3 regions of the Paenarthrobacter sp. NPDC091669 genome follow, and region 3 is predicted to be linked to each of the others. Evidence: riboswitches for the same ligand, from Rfam matches in the RefSeq annotation. Region 3 holds a riboswitch; each other region holds the start of a gene.
What was found. A riboswitch is a leader RNA that binds a small molecule or an ion and turns the genes downstream of it on or off. The one in region 3 is predicted to bind S-adenosylmethionine.
Positions count from the first base shown of each region.

Region 1 (5,025 bases), on a different contig from region 3:
CATCCTGCGAACCCACATCCTCCGGCCCACCTGGCACTTTGTGCACCGGGACGATCTTGGCTGGCTGATGGGACTCTCCGCGGACCGCCTCCATCAGGGAAACAAAGGCATGTACCGCCAAACAGGGATCGATGAGGACTCCGCCGGCCGAAGCGGCCTTATCCTTGCTGCAGCCGTTGCAGATGGAGCCCATAAGACCCGCGAGGAATTGGCCGAAGTCTTGGGACAGGCCGGCTTTCCCAGCAAAGGCCTGGGTTTCATCTACCACCTCATGCACGCCGAAATCAGCCGCATCCTGGTGAGCGGCTCCCCCATCCGCTCTCCCGGTGGCGCCCTGAAACAGACGTATGCCCTTTTCGAGGAGCGTGTGCCGGGGTTCGTTCGCACGCCATTGACCGGGGAGGACCGTGAAGAGGCCCTCGGAAAGTTGGCGCTCCGGTACTTCGGCAGCCGCGGGCCCGCCACCATCAAGGACTGCGCCGTGTGGTCAGGGCTGACCATGAAGGACGTAAAGCTGGGCCTCCAGGTTGCCGGGACACTGTCGCCCGGCGCTCTGGCTACGGTCAGCCTGGACGGACTGGAATTTTACCTGAACCCGGAAGACGTCGGCGTGCTCACCAATGCCGGGGGCCTGTCGCGTCCGCATGACGCAGGAGTCCCCCGCATCGACCTCATCCAGTGCTACGACGAATACGTCATGGGCTATTCGCAGTCCCGGCACTATCTGGGCGGGACTGCCCCATACTTCCCCGAGGACAACGGGCCCATACACGTGGTCCTGTTGGATGGCAGGTTGGCCGGATGGTGGCGCCATGGATTTTCCGGCGGAGCCTGCCAACTGGATGTCCGCATGAACCGGCCCGCAAGCCCTGCCGAACAGATGGCCCTGGACGCTGAAGTGGAACGATATGGGCGGTTCCTGGGCATGGAGACCAGGCTCCTCTGAAAGGTTCACTGAAGGCGCCCGGAGTTCCCGCCGTACGACCGGTCTAAGCTGGGATAAGACCTAGGAGGCCTGCACTGTGAACAATCTGATCTTCTGGATCATCGTCTGCTCGTGGCTGATTCCGCTCGGGATCCGCATGTACAACCGTTCCCGCGCGCGTCGGATCCAGAACGAGAACTTCCGCGGCCCCGGCTACCCGCCACAGAACCTGCCCGGCCCCGGCTATCCGGCACAGCAGGACTACCCTCAGCAGGATTACCGGGGGCAGCAGAACTACCCCTCGCAGGGCTACCCGGGCTACCCATCCGGGCCCACCGTCATCCGCCCTGTGGATGACGCACCGCAGTCCGGGCCGCCGTCGAACCCTTCATCCCCCACGCCCTTCCCGGCCACCAACGGTTCGGAGCCGCAAGGCTTCCGTGCCCGCAAGCTGGCCGAGCTGGACGCGAAGTTCAGCAACGGGGAGATCGCCATGGAGGATTACATGAAGCAGCGCGGCGACATCATGAACGGCTAGGCTGACGGCCGACCCGGCGCTTTGCAGCCGACGCTCAACCTAGGCGAAGAAGGCTCCGCGGAGTTGCGCTGAGAGCTGGCCGATTTCCGTCAGGAACCCGTCGTGGCCGATCGGCGCTTCAATGACGTGAACCGGAACATCACCCGGCAGGGCTTCCGCCAGTTCCCGTGATTGCGCCGGGAAATACAATCTGTCGCTGTCAACCGCCGCGACGAAGAACTCCGCAGTGGTACGCGACAATGCGGCCTCCAGCGATCCACGGCCACGTGCGACGTCGTGGGACATCAGGGCCTCGGTGATGGCGATGTAGCTGTTGGCGTCAAATCGTCGGACGAGCTTTGTTCCCTGATGGTCCAGGTAGCTCTCCACCTGATAGCGGCCACGCTCCCCCAGGACCGCAGCGGCCAGTGGTTTCTCTTGGTGCTGGGCTTCCCGGCCGAAGCGGAAATCCAATTCCAGCGCAGAGCGGTAGGTGATGTGGGCGATGCGCCGGGCCAACGCGAGTCCGTGTTCAGGGGCGGTGCCACCGTAGTAGTCGCCATTGTTGAAGTTCGGGTCCTGGCGGATGGCCAAAGTTTGGGCCTGCGCAAAGGCGATCTGCTCCGCCGTGCTGTAGGCACCCACGGATATCACGGCGCAGCGTTTCACCCGCTCCGGGAAGGTCGCTGCCCATTCCAACGCGCGCGCGCCGCCCATCGAACCGCCCAACACGGCATGCCAGGCCTCGATTCCCAGGGCTTCGGCCAGGCGCGCCTCGGCCTCGGTGCTGTCGCGCAGGGTGACCAGGGGGAACCGGGAGCCCCAGGGACGGCCGTCCGGCGCCTCTGAGGACGGTCCGGTGCTGCCGTAGCAGCCGCCCACAATGTTGATGGAGACGACAAAGAACCTGTTGGTGTCGATGGTGGCACCGGGGCCTACCAGCTGCTCCCACCACCCTTCTTCGTCCGTGGCTCCCCGGGCAACGTGCGTGCTGCCCGTGAGGGCATGCTGGATGAGCACGGCATTGGAGGCATCGGCGTTCAGCTGCCCCCAGGTCTCATACGCGAGGACGACGTCGGGCAGGAATCCTCCCGCTTCAAGGTCCAGCGGCCCAATGGCGGCGTACTTGACGGTTCCGTCTTCTTCCCCGGATTTTGGAAGTGCTGTAGCAGTAATGGTCATTCCTTTGACACCTTAACCTCGCGCTTGCCCGTCGCCTTGCGTGCGAACAGGCCAGGTCTTCACCCGGGGCACCCCACCGCGGAGGAGGGTTGCCGGCCAGCAAGCCGGGGCTATGCGCTGGCACTCATGACCTAATACGAAGAGTCTAGGAAATGCAGGGCGGTTCTGGCGAAGAATGTGACAACAGTGTGACGGTTCAGGGCCATTTCGTTCACGAATCAGCACTCCGGAATGCCGCCCGGCGAATAATCATCGGCCCGGGCGGCATTCCGGGAAAGGCGTCAGGCGCGGTCCCGCCTTCAGCTTTCAGGGCCGGGTTCAGGCTCCCTTGGCGGCCCGGAAGCCTGCTTCGAGGTCCGCGATAATGTCATCCACGTGCTCAATCCCCACGGACAAGCGCACCAAGCCGGGGTTCACGCCGGCCACCAGCTGCTGCTCCACCGTCAGCTGGCTGTGCGTAGTGGACGCCGGGTGGATGACCAGCGAGCGGACATCGCCGATGTTGGCAACATGCGAGTGCAGTTCCAGTCCGTCCACGAAGCGCTTGCCCGCCTCAACGCCGCCCTTGATGTTGAAGGCAACAATGGCGCCGGTGCCCTGGGGGCCGTATTTCCGGCCACGGTGGTACCACGGGCTGGACGGCAGGCCCGCATAGGCGACCGATTCGACGTCGTCGTGGGCTTCCAGCCATTCGGCCACCTTGGTGGCGTTGGCTACGTGACGTTCGACGCGCAGGCTCAACGTCTCCAGCCCCTGGGCGATCAGGAAGGCGTTGAACGGGGACACAGCGGAACCGAGGTCGCGAAGAAGCTGGACCCGGGCCTTCAGCACGTAGGAGAGGTTGGCGCCAAGTGCACCGTCCTTGCCAAGATCGCGGGCGTACACCAGTCCGTTGTAGCTCGGGTCGGGGGTATTGAAGCCCGGGAAGCGCTCCGGGTCCTTGCCGAAGTCGAAGTTGCCTGAGTCCACAATCACGCCGGCGATGGCAGAACCGTGGCCACCCAGGTACTTGGTAGCGGAGTGGACCACGATGTCGGCGCCCCACTCGATGGGACGGATGAGGTAGGGAGTGGACAGTGTGTTGTCGACGATGAGCGGCACGCCGGCTTCGTGGGCGGCGCGGGCGACGCCCTCAATGTCCAGTACGTCCTGGCGCGGATTGGAAACAACCTCGCCGAAGAACAGTTTGGTATTCGGCTGGACGGCGTCACGCCACTGGTCCAGGTTGTCCGGGTCCTCCACGAAGGTCACCGAGATGCCGAATTTCTTCAGGGTATGTGCCAACAGGTTGTAGGTACCGCCGTACAGGCTGGGGCTCGCCACGATGTGGTCGCCGGCCTCAGCGATGTTGAGGATCGCGAAGGTTTCCGCCGCCTGGCCTGAGCTCAGCAGAAGGGCGCCCAAGCCGCCCTCGAGGCTCGCGATCCGCTGCTCCACGGCATCCTGTGTCGGGTTGCCGATCCGGGTGTAGATGGGTGCGAGCTCGGCCAGGGCAAACCGGTTGGCTGCGCTCTCGGCACTGGGGAACACGAAGGACGTGGTCTGGTAGATCGGCAGTGCCCGTGCTCCCGTCGCGGAGTCGGGCTCCTGACCTGCGTGGATCTGGCGGGTTTCGAAAGACCATCCTTGGGACATGGAGTTCTCCTGTTCGTGGCGCATGGGTTCTGTGGAAACGTGCTGCGTGTGAGCTGGGGCCAGTCTAGGAAGTGTCCGGAGCCTAAGACAGCTTTGTGACGCCGGTGGAATCTTTCGGTCTTTTCGCGTCCCTGCATGACGCCTGCGGGCACCGGTTATACACATCCCACCTTAGTTAGGCTTGACTTAGCTGAGACCCCGATCACAAAGTGCCAAGATGAAGCCATGCGCATGGATCACGTCTCTTACGCCTGTGAACGAGATGGCCTTCTGGCCACTACCGAACGAATTTCCGCGGCACTGGGAGTGGACGCTGTCCGGGGCGGAGTGCACCCGCGCTTCGGTACCCGGAACATGATCATTCCCCTTGCGGATAACAAGTACCTGGAAGTGGTGGAGGTCCTGGACCACCCCGCTTCCGACAAAGCGCCTTTTGGCCAGGCAGTTCGTGCCCGCTCGGCCGCCGGTGGTGGCTGGATGGGCTGGTGCGTCGCTGTTGACGACCTGGCACCGTTCGAGGACCGCCTTGGCCGCTCCGCTGTTCCGGGCAACCGCAAGTTCCCTGACGGCCGCGAACTGGTGTGGCAGCAGATCGGCATCCTGGGCTTGATCGCAGACCCCCAGGTCCCGTACCTGCTCAAGTGGGAGGGCGACCCCTCACTGCACCCGTCCAGGATCTACGAAAGCGACGTCAAGATGTCCAGCCTCACCATTGCGGGCTCGGCGGAACGCGTCACAGAATGGCTCGGAGAACCGGTGGAAAAGC
Region 1 is NZ_JBIVTK010000013.1:81,624-86,648, reverse strand. Features, by position in the region: gene ACIQLI_RS19465 (winged helix DNA-binding domain-containing protein) at 1-946, shown strand, start outside; gene ACIQLI_RS19460 (hypothetical protein) at 1,023-1,463, shown strand; gene ACIQLI_RS19455 (homoserine O-acetyltransferase) at 1,503-2,624, opposite strand; SAM riboswitch class IV at 2,640-2,756, opposite strand; gene ACIQLI_RS19450 (bifunctional o-acetylhomoserine/o-acetylserine sulfhydrylase) at 2,943-4,283, opposite strand; gene ACIQLI_RS19445 (VOC family protein) at 4,485-5,025, shown strand, end outside.
Region 1: linked by a shared signal. The riboswitch ahead of ACIQLI_RS19455 (homoserine O-acetyltransferase) and the one ahead of ACIQLI_RS15070 (DUF1737 domain-containing protein) in region 3 are both predicted to bind S-adenosylmethionine.

Region 2 (5,025 bases), on a different contig from region 3:
GCGCTCGGAGCGGGCAGTCAGCAACCGCTCCACGATGCCCTGGCCACCCAGGGAGATGCGGGGGCCGTCGTCGCGCTTGGTCAGGTGCGTCTCCGGGGCGGCGAACAAGTCACCCACAGAGACCGACAACACCTGGCACAGGGTGACCAAAGAAGCGACCGACGGCGATGTCAGGTCACGCTCCACGCGGCTGAGGAAGCCCTTGGTCAGCCCGGTGGCATCAGCCACTTGCTCAATGGTGAGGCGCTGCGCCTGCCGGGCTGCGCGGATTCTGGAACCGATGGCAACGGGAACATTGCTCGGTTCAACGGGGAGAGCCTTCATTCACGAACCTTTCAGGCCTGTCATGTGGCCCTGTCATTGGAGCAATAGTAGCCGGGAGACGGGCCAACAGGACCAGAATCGACGGAACCATGACCAAAGCATCTTGACTGTTACTCCGATCACAACATATCCTCATAGGCAACAAGTGTTGTCTGTGAGGCACACAACACTTCCCCAATCTCCAACCATCAGCACAGAGACTTCGACGCTTCGCAGGAGTATCGTCGGAAACCCCAACCTCCGTGCATCAGCTCCAAGGACCGTTCATGGAATCTTCGGCTATTAACATCGCAATCGTGGTGGTGTACCTGCTCGCCATGCTGGCATTCGGCTGGTGGGGCAAGTCCCGCACCAAGAACAACAGCGACTTCCTGGTGGCCGGCCGCCGCCTGGGACCGTTCCTTTACACCGGCACCATGGCAGCTGTGGTCCTCGGTGGCGCATCCACCGTGGGCGGCGTCGGACTCGGCTACAAGTTCGGCATCTCCGGCATGTGGCTGGTGGTAGCCATCGGCGCAGGCGTGCTGCTTCTCAGCCTCCTGTTCGCCGGCACCATCCAGCGCCTGAAGATCTACACGGTCTCCCAGATGCTGAGCCTTCGCTACGGCAGCAGGGCCACGCAGACCTCAGGCATCGTCATGCTGGCCTACACGCTCATGCTCTGCGCTACTTCCACCGGCGCCTACGCCACCATCTTCGTGGTGCTCTTCGACTGGGAACGCTGGCTTGCCATCGCCGTTGGCGGCGCGATCGTCCTGGTTTACTCCACCATTGGCGGCATGTGGTCCATCACCCTGGCCGACCAGGTCCAGTTCATCATCAAAACCGTCGGCATCTTCTTCCTGATGCTCCCGTTCGTCCTGAACGCTGCCGGCGGCATGGACGGCATCCGTGAGCGCCTCGACGACACCTTCTTCCAGATCGATGGAATCGGCGCCCAGACCATCATCACGTACTTCGTGGTCTACACACTGGGCCTCCTGATCGGCCAGGACATCTGGCAGCGTGTTTTCACTGCCAAGACCCCCACCGTTGCCCGTTGGGGCGGCGCCACGGCCGGTGTCTACTGCATTCTCTACGGCATCGCAGGCGCCGTGATCGGCTTGGCTGCCCGGGTGGCATTGCCGGACATCGATGTCACCAACCTCGGCAAGGACGTTGTGTACGCAGAGGTTGCAACCCACATCCTGCCCGTCGGCATCGGCGGCCTGGTCATGGCCGCGGCTGTTGCCGCCATGATGTCCACCGCTTCCGGCGCCCTGATTGCCGCAGCAACGGTGGCCCGCGCTGACGTTGTCCCGTTCGTGGCCAGCTGGTTCGGCAAGACCATCAACACCGATGACAGCGAAAACCCCGAACACGACGTCAAGGCCAACCGCTACTGGGTTCTTGGACTCGGCATCGTGGCAGTACTGATTTCCATGGCAGCCCAGGACGTGGTGATTGCCCTCACCATCGCCTACGACATCCTGGTGGGCGGCCTCCTGGTAGCAATTCTGGGCGGTTTGGTGTGGAAGCGCGGCACCGGCATCGCCGCTGCATGGTCCATGGCAGTGGGATCGGTGCTGACGTTGACCCTTCTGATCCTCTTCGCCCTGGGTGTCATTCCGAGCGCGGACGGCGTCTACGCCAACGAACCGATCTACTACGGTCTCGCCGCTTCGTTCGTCGCCTACGTCGTGATTTCACTGCTCACCCCGCCCACTGATCCCGCAGTCCGCGAGGCCTGGGACAAGCGCGTTGCCGGCGCCGTCTCCGAGGAACTCCCGCCTGAGGCCCACCCGGTCAGCAGCCACAAGTAACGCTGCAGCCAACAGCACAACAAAAGAGCAAAGTTCGACGGCGGCGCCTCCCCTTTCCGGGGCGGCGCCGCCGTTGTTGTGTGCCCGGGAAGAGGGCGTTGTGTGGCCCGCTTTGCGCCCTGAAACCTCGCCAAGGGACGCAGAGCAGGCCTCACAACGGGAGGTGGTGGGGGGAGCTGTGCGGTAAGGTGGTCCCAGCTTCAAGAGATGTGGTGCCAAGCTCCGACTGGCCACACACCAACCCCATGTTCACGGGTGGTTCGGATGAGGAAGCGGCCCGTCCCGGACCAGAGACAACCGAGCGGGCAAGAGCACTCCCCCAAGGAGCAGTCCCTTGCCGTACCAAGGCGATACCACCCCGGCCACCAGTACCCCGGCGCCAACAGCCAGCCACAGAGTCGTGGTGATTCCCGCCGTCGACCTCTTCCTGGGCACGGTGACCATCACTGCCAAGGCCGGAACCGGTCGGTTCGCGCATCCTGAACCGCACCTGATCGCGCAGGCGTTGGCCCAAGCGGTCCGGCCGACCCTCTGGTGTGGTGCGTCGAGAACCCTGACGGTGACGGTTGCCGCGGCCGGCAAACGCGCGGGTGTGCAGCAACACTACACACTCAGCCACGAGGAGCCCGCTTAGATTTCCTCGTCCTCCTCACGGAATTCCTCGGTTTCGTCGATGGGGACCACACGTTCGTCGTCCTCGGAGGCGTCCACTTCTTCCACCCAGGCCTCGTCCACTTCCTGGTCCTCGGCGTAGTCGTAGGCCGGATCCGACTCAATGGTGGTCCGTTCCGGATAGTTGGAGTGTGATTCGGTGGTGTTCATGGTGCAACCTCCGTCTCGTGGGCCGCTCAAAGCCCTGGTGAACGTGCGCGGGGTGGGCCCCCGCCCCTGTCCTTCCATCTGAGCACCGGGCCCGGCGAGGGTCAAGGACGCCCGGAAATTACGGTGCGCCGAACATTCCGATTGAGGAATACCAGCCAAAAAACCGCGAAGATAAGCGGTACAGTGGGGCGTGCAATGGGGCCGCAACTACCCCACCCAGCACAGGAGAGAAAGTGCAACAGCACCAGGAATCCCCCGGTTCGTCGAGCCCCGCTCCGGATCCCACCCCGGAATCGGCAGCCCCCGAAAACGTCGAAACGCAACCCGCGCCGCCTTCGCACGCCGATATCCGCCGATGGCGTCAGTACCTCGCCGATGAGCGCGCCGAGGCCGCCGTCTACCGCGAACTCGCCCAGAGGCGCGACGGCGAAGAACGCCAAATTTTGCTGGCCTTGGCCGAAGCCGAAGGCCGGCACGAGGCCCACTGGCTCAAGCTCCTGGGTGAGCACGCCGGAATGCCCAAGGCCGCGTCGACCCGCAGCCAGTTCCTGGGCTTCCTGGCCCGCAACTTCGGGTCCGTCTTTGTCCTGGCCCTGGCCCAACGAGCAGAAGGCCGCTCCCCCTACGGCACCGAACCCGCGGCAACACCGGCCATGGTGGCTGACGAACAGATCCACGAAGAGGTGGTCAGGGGACTGGCCACCCGTGGTCGGAACCGGCTTTCCGGTACCTTCCGTGCCGCAGTCTTCGGCGCCAACGACGGTTTGGTGAGCAACCTTTCGCTGGTCATGGGCATGGCCGCCACCGGCGTACCCAGTCCCGTGGTGCTGATGAGCGGTGTAGCAGGTCTTTTGGCCGGCGCATTGTCCATGGGCGCCGGCGAGTACGTCTCGGTCCGCTCCCAGCGGGAACTGCTCAACGCGACGCTGCCCACGCAGGCCACCCTCACAGCAGCACCGTCGTTGGACATCGAACACAACGAATTGGTGCTGGTGTACCTTGCACGGGGCATGACGCGCGAGGCCGCTGAGCATCGCGCCGCAGAGCGCATGGGCCTGTTCAGCTGCGACTGCGATCCCAGTCTCTCCTTGCAGCCTGAGAAACCTGCCACCGACGAGCACGAATCCGTCGGCTCGGCATGGGGCGCAGCGATGTCCAGCTTCTGCTTCTTCGCTTCCGGTGCCATCGTTCCCATCCTGCCGTTCATTTTCGGCATGACGGGATTTGCCGCCTTGATGGTGGCCGGTGTCCTGGTGGGCATCGCGCTCCTGGCGACCGGCGCCGTCGTGGGCTTGCTGTCCGGAACGTCGCCACTGAGCCGCGGGCTGCGCCAGCTCGCGATCGGCTTGGCAGCGGCTGCCGCCACGTACGGGCTCGGCCTGGTATTCGGGGCAACCATCGTCTAGTTTGGACGGCTCCCCCCGCAGCCCGTAATGTTGGTTCGTCCTCCGCGCTGCCCCGCGTGACCAGGGCGTGAGGAATGGAGAACCGTGGACTCGGAGCGGGAAACGCGTGCGCCAAAGCACCGGCGTGCCGGCACGGCCTGGCGTATTCTCCGTGGCGTGCTCATGGCCGGAATTGCCGCTGTTGTGGCAGTGCTGGTCAGCGGGTTCCTGCATGGAGACCCGCGGATCACCGCCCTTTTCCCGGGTGTGAGCGTCCCTGGCGCCGCGCACGACGGGCAACCCGGGCAGAAGCAAACGGCACCTGCCCGGGCAGCAGACGCCCCGCCGCCCGGATTTGAGGAGGCTGACGCCCCGCTGGCCTCGCCCCAGGCGCCGGAGACCATGAACGATTCGTATAAGTTCCTGGCTACCAACGACGACGGTACTCCGGTGGGGTACTCGCCGTGCCGGCCGCTGCACTACGTGGTGAACGAAGCGTCCGCGCCGGAGGGCTCCGATGCACTGCTGGAGACAGCGATCGCGAATGTCTCCGCCGCTTCAGGAATCCTGTTCGTCAACGACGGCACCACCGACGAGTTGCCGGTAGACCGGCGGGAGCCATACCAGCCGGCCAAGTACGGCGACCGTTGGGCTCCCCTGCTGATTTCGTGGACCACGCCGGAGGCCGCGCC
Region 2 is NZ_JBIVTK010000009.1:75,247-80,271, forward strand. Features, by position in the region: gene ACIQLI_RS15855 (cupin domain-containing protein) at 1-324, opposite strand, end outside; gene ACIQLI_RS15860 (sodium:solute symporter) at 591-2,126, shown strand; SAM riboswitch class IV at 2,325-2,444, shown strand; gene ACIQLI_RS15865 (hypothetical protein) at 2,461-2,760, shown strand; gene ACIQLI_RS15870 (hypothetical protein) at 2,757-2,948, opposite strand; gene ACIQLI_RS15875 (VIT1/CCC1 transporter family protein) at 3,182-4,354, shown strand; gene ACIQLI_RS15880 (matrixin family metalloprotease) at 4,439-5,025, shown strand, end outside.
Region 2: linked by a shared signal. The riboswitch ahead of ACIQLI_RS15865 (hypothetical protein) and the one ahead of ACIQLI_RS15070 (DUF1737 domain-containing protein) in region 3 are both predicted to bind S-adenosylmethionine.

Region 3 (5,025 bases):
CCGATCCGCCGTACGTGTCCGGCACGGTGAGGGAATCCTCGATGATGAAGAGGTCCAACCCGGATTGTTCGAACGCCCGGACGGCGTCCTGGTACAGGGCGGGTTTTTTCCAGTCGTAGCCCAGTCCGTAACCGGGCGTCCCCCAGCCCTGGACACCGAATCCGTGGCCCACAAACCATCCAAAATGCAGCATGGGCTTGAGTGTAGAACTGCTCTGTCCGTTCACCGCGACCTGATTTCATGCGAAGTTACAGGGGGACGTACTGGGTCAATTATGCTCCCGGGGCGTCACATTTGAACGCGGCTGGAGACGGTCCGCATTTTCCACATAAGGCGTATGTCGAGTTCCACTAACAGCAGGGGTCGGGAATGATCGCTGTATGAGTTCACCCACCCGCACTTCAGTGAAGGACCGTCTTTCGGGCGTCTGGGCGCTCAAGGGGTACAAGCTCGAATGGTTGCGGCACGATGCCGTGGCGGGTGCTGCCCTGTTTGCCTTGTTGGTACCGGCCGGGATGGCCTATGCACAGGCGGCCGGCCTTCCTCCCGTCACCGGGCTCTACGCCACTGTAGTTCCGTTGTTGGTCTACGCCATGGTGGGGCCTTCCCGCATTCTGGTCTTGGGGCCCGACTCATCCCTTGCCCCCATGATCGCTGCCGCTATTGTGCCGCTTGCAGCGGGGAGCAGCGAGAGATCAGTGGCACTCGCCGGGCTTTTGGCTGTGTTGATCGGGGTGATCATGATCGCCGGCTCCGCCCTGAAACTCGGTGCCATCACCGGCCTGCTGTCCAAACCCATCCGGCTCGGGTACCTCAACGGAATCGCACTGCTGGTGGCCCTTTCGCAACTCCCGGCGTTTTTAGGGATTGAGGCCGACGGCGATATCTGGCAAAAGCTCGCGAAGGTCACCACCGGGTTACTGGGCGGCGGGGTCAACATCACCGCGCTGTTGTTGGGAGTGGGGTCGCTGGCTCTCATCTGGATCCCCCGGCTCCTGAAATGGAAGGTACCGGGCGTTCTGTTGGCAGTGGTTGGCTCGTGCGTGGCGACCGCGGTCTTAGGGCTCAACGACGACGTGAAAGTCACCGGCGTCCTGCCGCAGGGCCTGCCCATGCCCGCACTCGGAGGTATTGGCTGGGCCGACGCCCTGATGCTGCTCCCCGCCGCCGCAGGCATCGCGCTCATGGCTTTCGCTGACACTGGCGTGTTGTCTCAAACATTGGCAGCCAAGGAAGGGAAGAGGGTCTCCGGAAACAGGGAGATGGCAGCGCTGGGAGCAGCCAATGCTGCCACAGGCCTCTTGGGCGGATTCCCCATCTCAGGGAGTACCTCCAGGACACCGGTGGCCGTGGATGCCGGCGCAAAATCGCAGATGACAGGTGTGGTGGGCTCCGTGCTGGTGCTGGCGTTCATGCTGCTGGCTCCGGGCGTAACCGAGTACCTGCCGTCGGCAACCTTGGCCGCCGTCGTCATCGCCGCAGCCATTGCCCTCGCGGATCCCGCCGGCGTCCGACGGCTCATGCGGCTGAGCCGCAGCGAGTCCGTGGTGATGCTGGCCGCGTTCCTGGGCGTCCTGACGGTGGGTGTGCTCCAGGGAATCGTGGTGGCCATCGCCTTGGCACTCCTGGATTTTGTCCGCAGGGCATGGGACCCGTATCGAACCGAACTCGGCTCCGAGGAAGGCCTTCCCGGGTATCACGACCTTGAACGCCACCCGGAGGGCAAGCGCATCCCCGGGCTCTTGCTCCTCCGGTTCGATGCTCCCCTGTTCTTCGGCAACGGACAGGTTCTGGCCAGCTTTGTGAGGGATCAACTCGACGAGGCCCCGGATGAGTCCGCGGAACCCATCACCCACATCATCCTTGCCGCCGAGCCCATCACCGGGATCGACACCACAGCTTTGGATGACCTGGTAACCCTGGACGAATGGCTGGCCCGAAAAGGAGTGGATCTGGTGTTTGCCGAGCTCAAAGGGCCTGTGAAGGACAAGTTGATCCGCCTCGGCACGGCGGCCCGGTTTACGCCGGACCACTTCTACCCCACTGTCGGCGCGGCGGTGCGGGCGCTCAAGGACCGTTAGTGGATCAGCCGCCGATTACGCAACATGACGACGGTGCAGCCACCCGCAAGTGCAGCCCGGTGCCCGTGGATGTTACGTTTTTCTTGAGTAATGAGTACCAGCGCAAAGCCCTGACTTGCTGGTCGGCAACCCTCTCTCCGGCGGGGTGCCTCAGGTGACTACTCGGCGTATCGACAACTCGAACTGCAAGCGTGACTGAGGAGCACCAGCAATGCCTGAACCCACTGAAGAAAAACTCTCTTACCGCCTGATTACAGGCCCGGATAACCGCGATTTCTGCGAGCGTATCCACAACTCCCTCGCCGAAGGCTATGTGCTCCATGGCAGCCCGGCAGCCACCTTCAACGGCACGGAAGTCATCGTGGCCCAAGCAATTGTGCTGCCCGCGGCGATCGCCAATGCTGATGCCGCCGTCGCCAACGCAGTGGACCAGCTTGAGAACTACGACGATGAAGAAGCATTCGAGGGCCACGCATGAGCTACGCAGGTGACCTGACCCCGCAGGACGCGTGGGCCAAGCTTGAAGAAGGCGCCATCCTGGTGGATGTGCGCACCGAGGGCGAGTGGGCCCACATCGGCATCCCCGACACCAAAGCCACCGAGAACGATCCCCTGTTCATCCAGTGGAACCTCGCCGGCGGTATCCCGAACTCCCGCTTCATCGAGGACCTGCAGCAGCAGGCACCCGAGGACGACGCCGTGGAGCTCGTCTTCATCTGCCGCTCCGGGCAGCGCTCCATCTCCGCCGCCATTGCCGCTACGCAGGCCGGCTTCACCGCGTACAACGTTCTTGAGGGCTTCGAAGGCGAACCGGACCGCTACGGTGAGCGCACCGTGAACGGCTGGAAGAACCGTGGCCTGCCGACGAATCTTGGGACCGAGTAAGTGACTTTCAATCCCGACGCCGCCGGCTGGAGCCCTGACACCCAGGCCGTTCGTGGTGGCCTTGACCGCACCAACTTCCAGGAAACTTCCGAGCCCGTTTTCCTGAACTCCGGCTTTGTCTACGAATCGGCCGCTGCTGCCGAACGTGCCTTCACCGGCGAGGACGAACGCTTCGTTTACTCCCGCTACGGCAACCCGTCCGTCGCCACATTCCAGGAGCGGCTGAGGCTGCTCGAAGGCACTGAGGCGTGCTTTGCGACTGCCTCCGGCATGTCCGCGGTCTTCACTGCCCTGGGTGCCCTGCTGGCTGCAGGCGACCGCGTGGTTGCCGCCCGCTCGCTGTTCGGCTCCTGCTTCGTGATCCTCAACGAAATACTGCCCCGCTGGGGCGTGGAAACCGTGTTCGTTGACGGCCCGGATCTGGATCAGTGGCGTGAAGCCCTCTCGGAACCGACCACTGCCGTGTTCTTTGAGTCGCCGTCCAATCCCATGCAGGAGATCGTCGACATCGCCGCCGTCAGCGAACTGGCGCATGCCGCCGGGGCAACCGTCGTGGTGGACAATGTCTTCGCCACTCCCCTGCTGCAGCGCTGCGGTGAGCTGGGCGCGGACGTGATCGTGTACTCCGGCACCAAGCACATTGACGGCCAAGGTCGTGTCCTCGGCGGCGCGATCCTGGGCACCAAAGAGTTCATCGATGGTCCCGTCAAGCAACTCATGCGCCACACCGGCCCCTCTCTATCCGCGTTCAATGCCTGGGTGCTGACCAAGGGATTGGAGACCATCGGACTGCGGGTAAACCACAGCTCGGCATCCGCTTTGAAGATCGCGGAGTGGCTCGAGCAGCAGCCCGCCATCAGCTGGGTAAAGTACCCGCTGCTCACGTCCCACCCACAGTACGAGCTTGCCGCAAAGCAGATGAAGGCCGGCGGCACCGTGCTGACGTTCGAGCTGTCTCCTTCGGCCGGACGCTCGGCCAAAGAGGCTGCGTTCGCCTTGCTCGATGGCCTCCGCGTCATTGACATCTCCAACAACCTGGGCGATTCCAAGTCCCTCATCACCCACCCCGCAACCACTACCCACCGGGCCATGGGACCGGAAGGCCGGGCTGCGATCGGGCTCACCGACGGCGTGGTCCGCTTGTCTGTAGGACTGGAAGACGTGGACGACCTCATCCTGGATCTGGAGAAGGCCCTCAAACAGGTCTAACCTTGCTGCCATGAGCGGGAACCATCCCTATCGCCGTGCCGGAGCGGTCATCGTTGCCGGCACGGTGGTGTGGTTCGTGGGAATCTCGCCGGTCTCGCGCGTCTACATCACACCGGACGATGCCGAACGCCTGCGCATGCTGACCTCCGGACGGCGCGGTTGGATCGTGGGCCAACACCTGACCGCCGTGGGAACGGTCGCCGTGCCGGTGGGATTCGCCGCGTTTGCCCGTGCTGTTCCGGGCCAGGACGGCGTTCCGGACACGGACGGCGTTTCTGGCCACAATGCACCACGCGGAAAAGCGAAGAAGTGGGCTTTCGCTGCCGCCGCCGCATTGCTCGCCGGCGCCCCGTTCTTCGTCTCCAGTCTCGCCCGGCGGGCTTCAGACCTTGAGGGTTTTGCCTACCGCCGGGGATCCAACGCGCCTTTCCTGGCCTATTCCGGATTGCATGTTGTGGCATTGGCCGCCTTGGGCGGGAGTCTTCTTTCCTTGCCCACACAACGCTGGATCGGCGTCACCGCCGCCATCAGCGCGCCTGTCTACGGCGCCATTCTGGTAGCGAAAAAGGACATCCCGCCGTTCTGCTTCTATCTGGTGGAGGGTCTCACTGGCGCCTACTTGATGGCGTGGAAAGAAGCGGAAGCCGACCAAGCCTAAGGCCTCCTGACCCGGGTCAGCATCGGCGCGGGCTCCTTGTGCGCATCGGCGGAGGTTCCGCGAACCGTCACCTTCGCTGCATGCCCGACGACGGCGGCCAGGGCTGCGCTGGTGGGCGGACTGCCCGGCTGGTTCTGGCTGCCGCGCTGCCTGCTGTTGTACCGCACCGCCGCTTCCCGTTGCTCGTGGGCG
Region 3 is NZ_JBIVTK010000008.1:165,408-170,432, forward strand. Features, by position in the region: gene ACIQLI_RS15060 (NtaA/DmoA family FMN-dependent monooxygenase) at 1-226, opposite strand, end outside; gene ACIQLI_RS15065 (SulP family inorganic anion transporter) at 381-2,081, shown strand; SAM riboswitch class IV at 2,168-2,279, shown strand; gene ACIQLI_RS15070 (DUF1737 domain-containing protein) at 2,293-2,559, shown strand; gene ACIQLI_RS15075 (rhodanese-like domain-containing protein) at 2,556-2,966, shown strand; gene ACIQLI_RS15080 (O-succinylhomoserine sulfhydrylase) at 2,967-4,175, shown strand; gene ACIQLI_RS15085 (hypothetical protein) at 4,186-4,833, shown strand; gene ACIQLI_RS15090 (glutamate--cysteine ligase) at 4,830-5,025, opposite strand, start outside.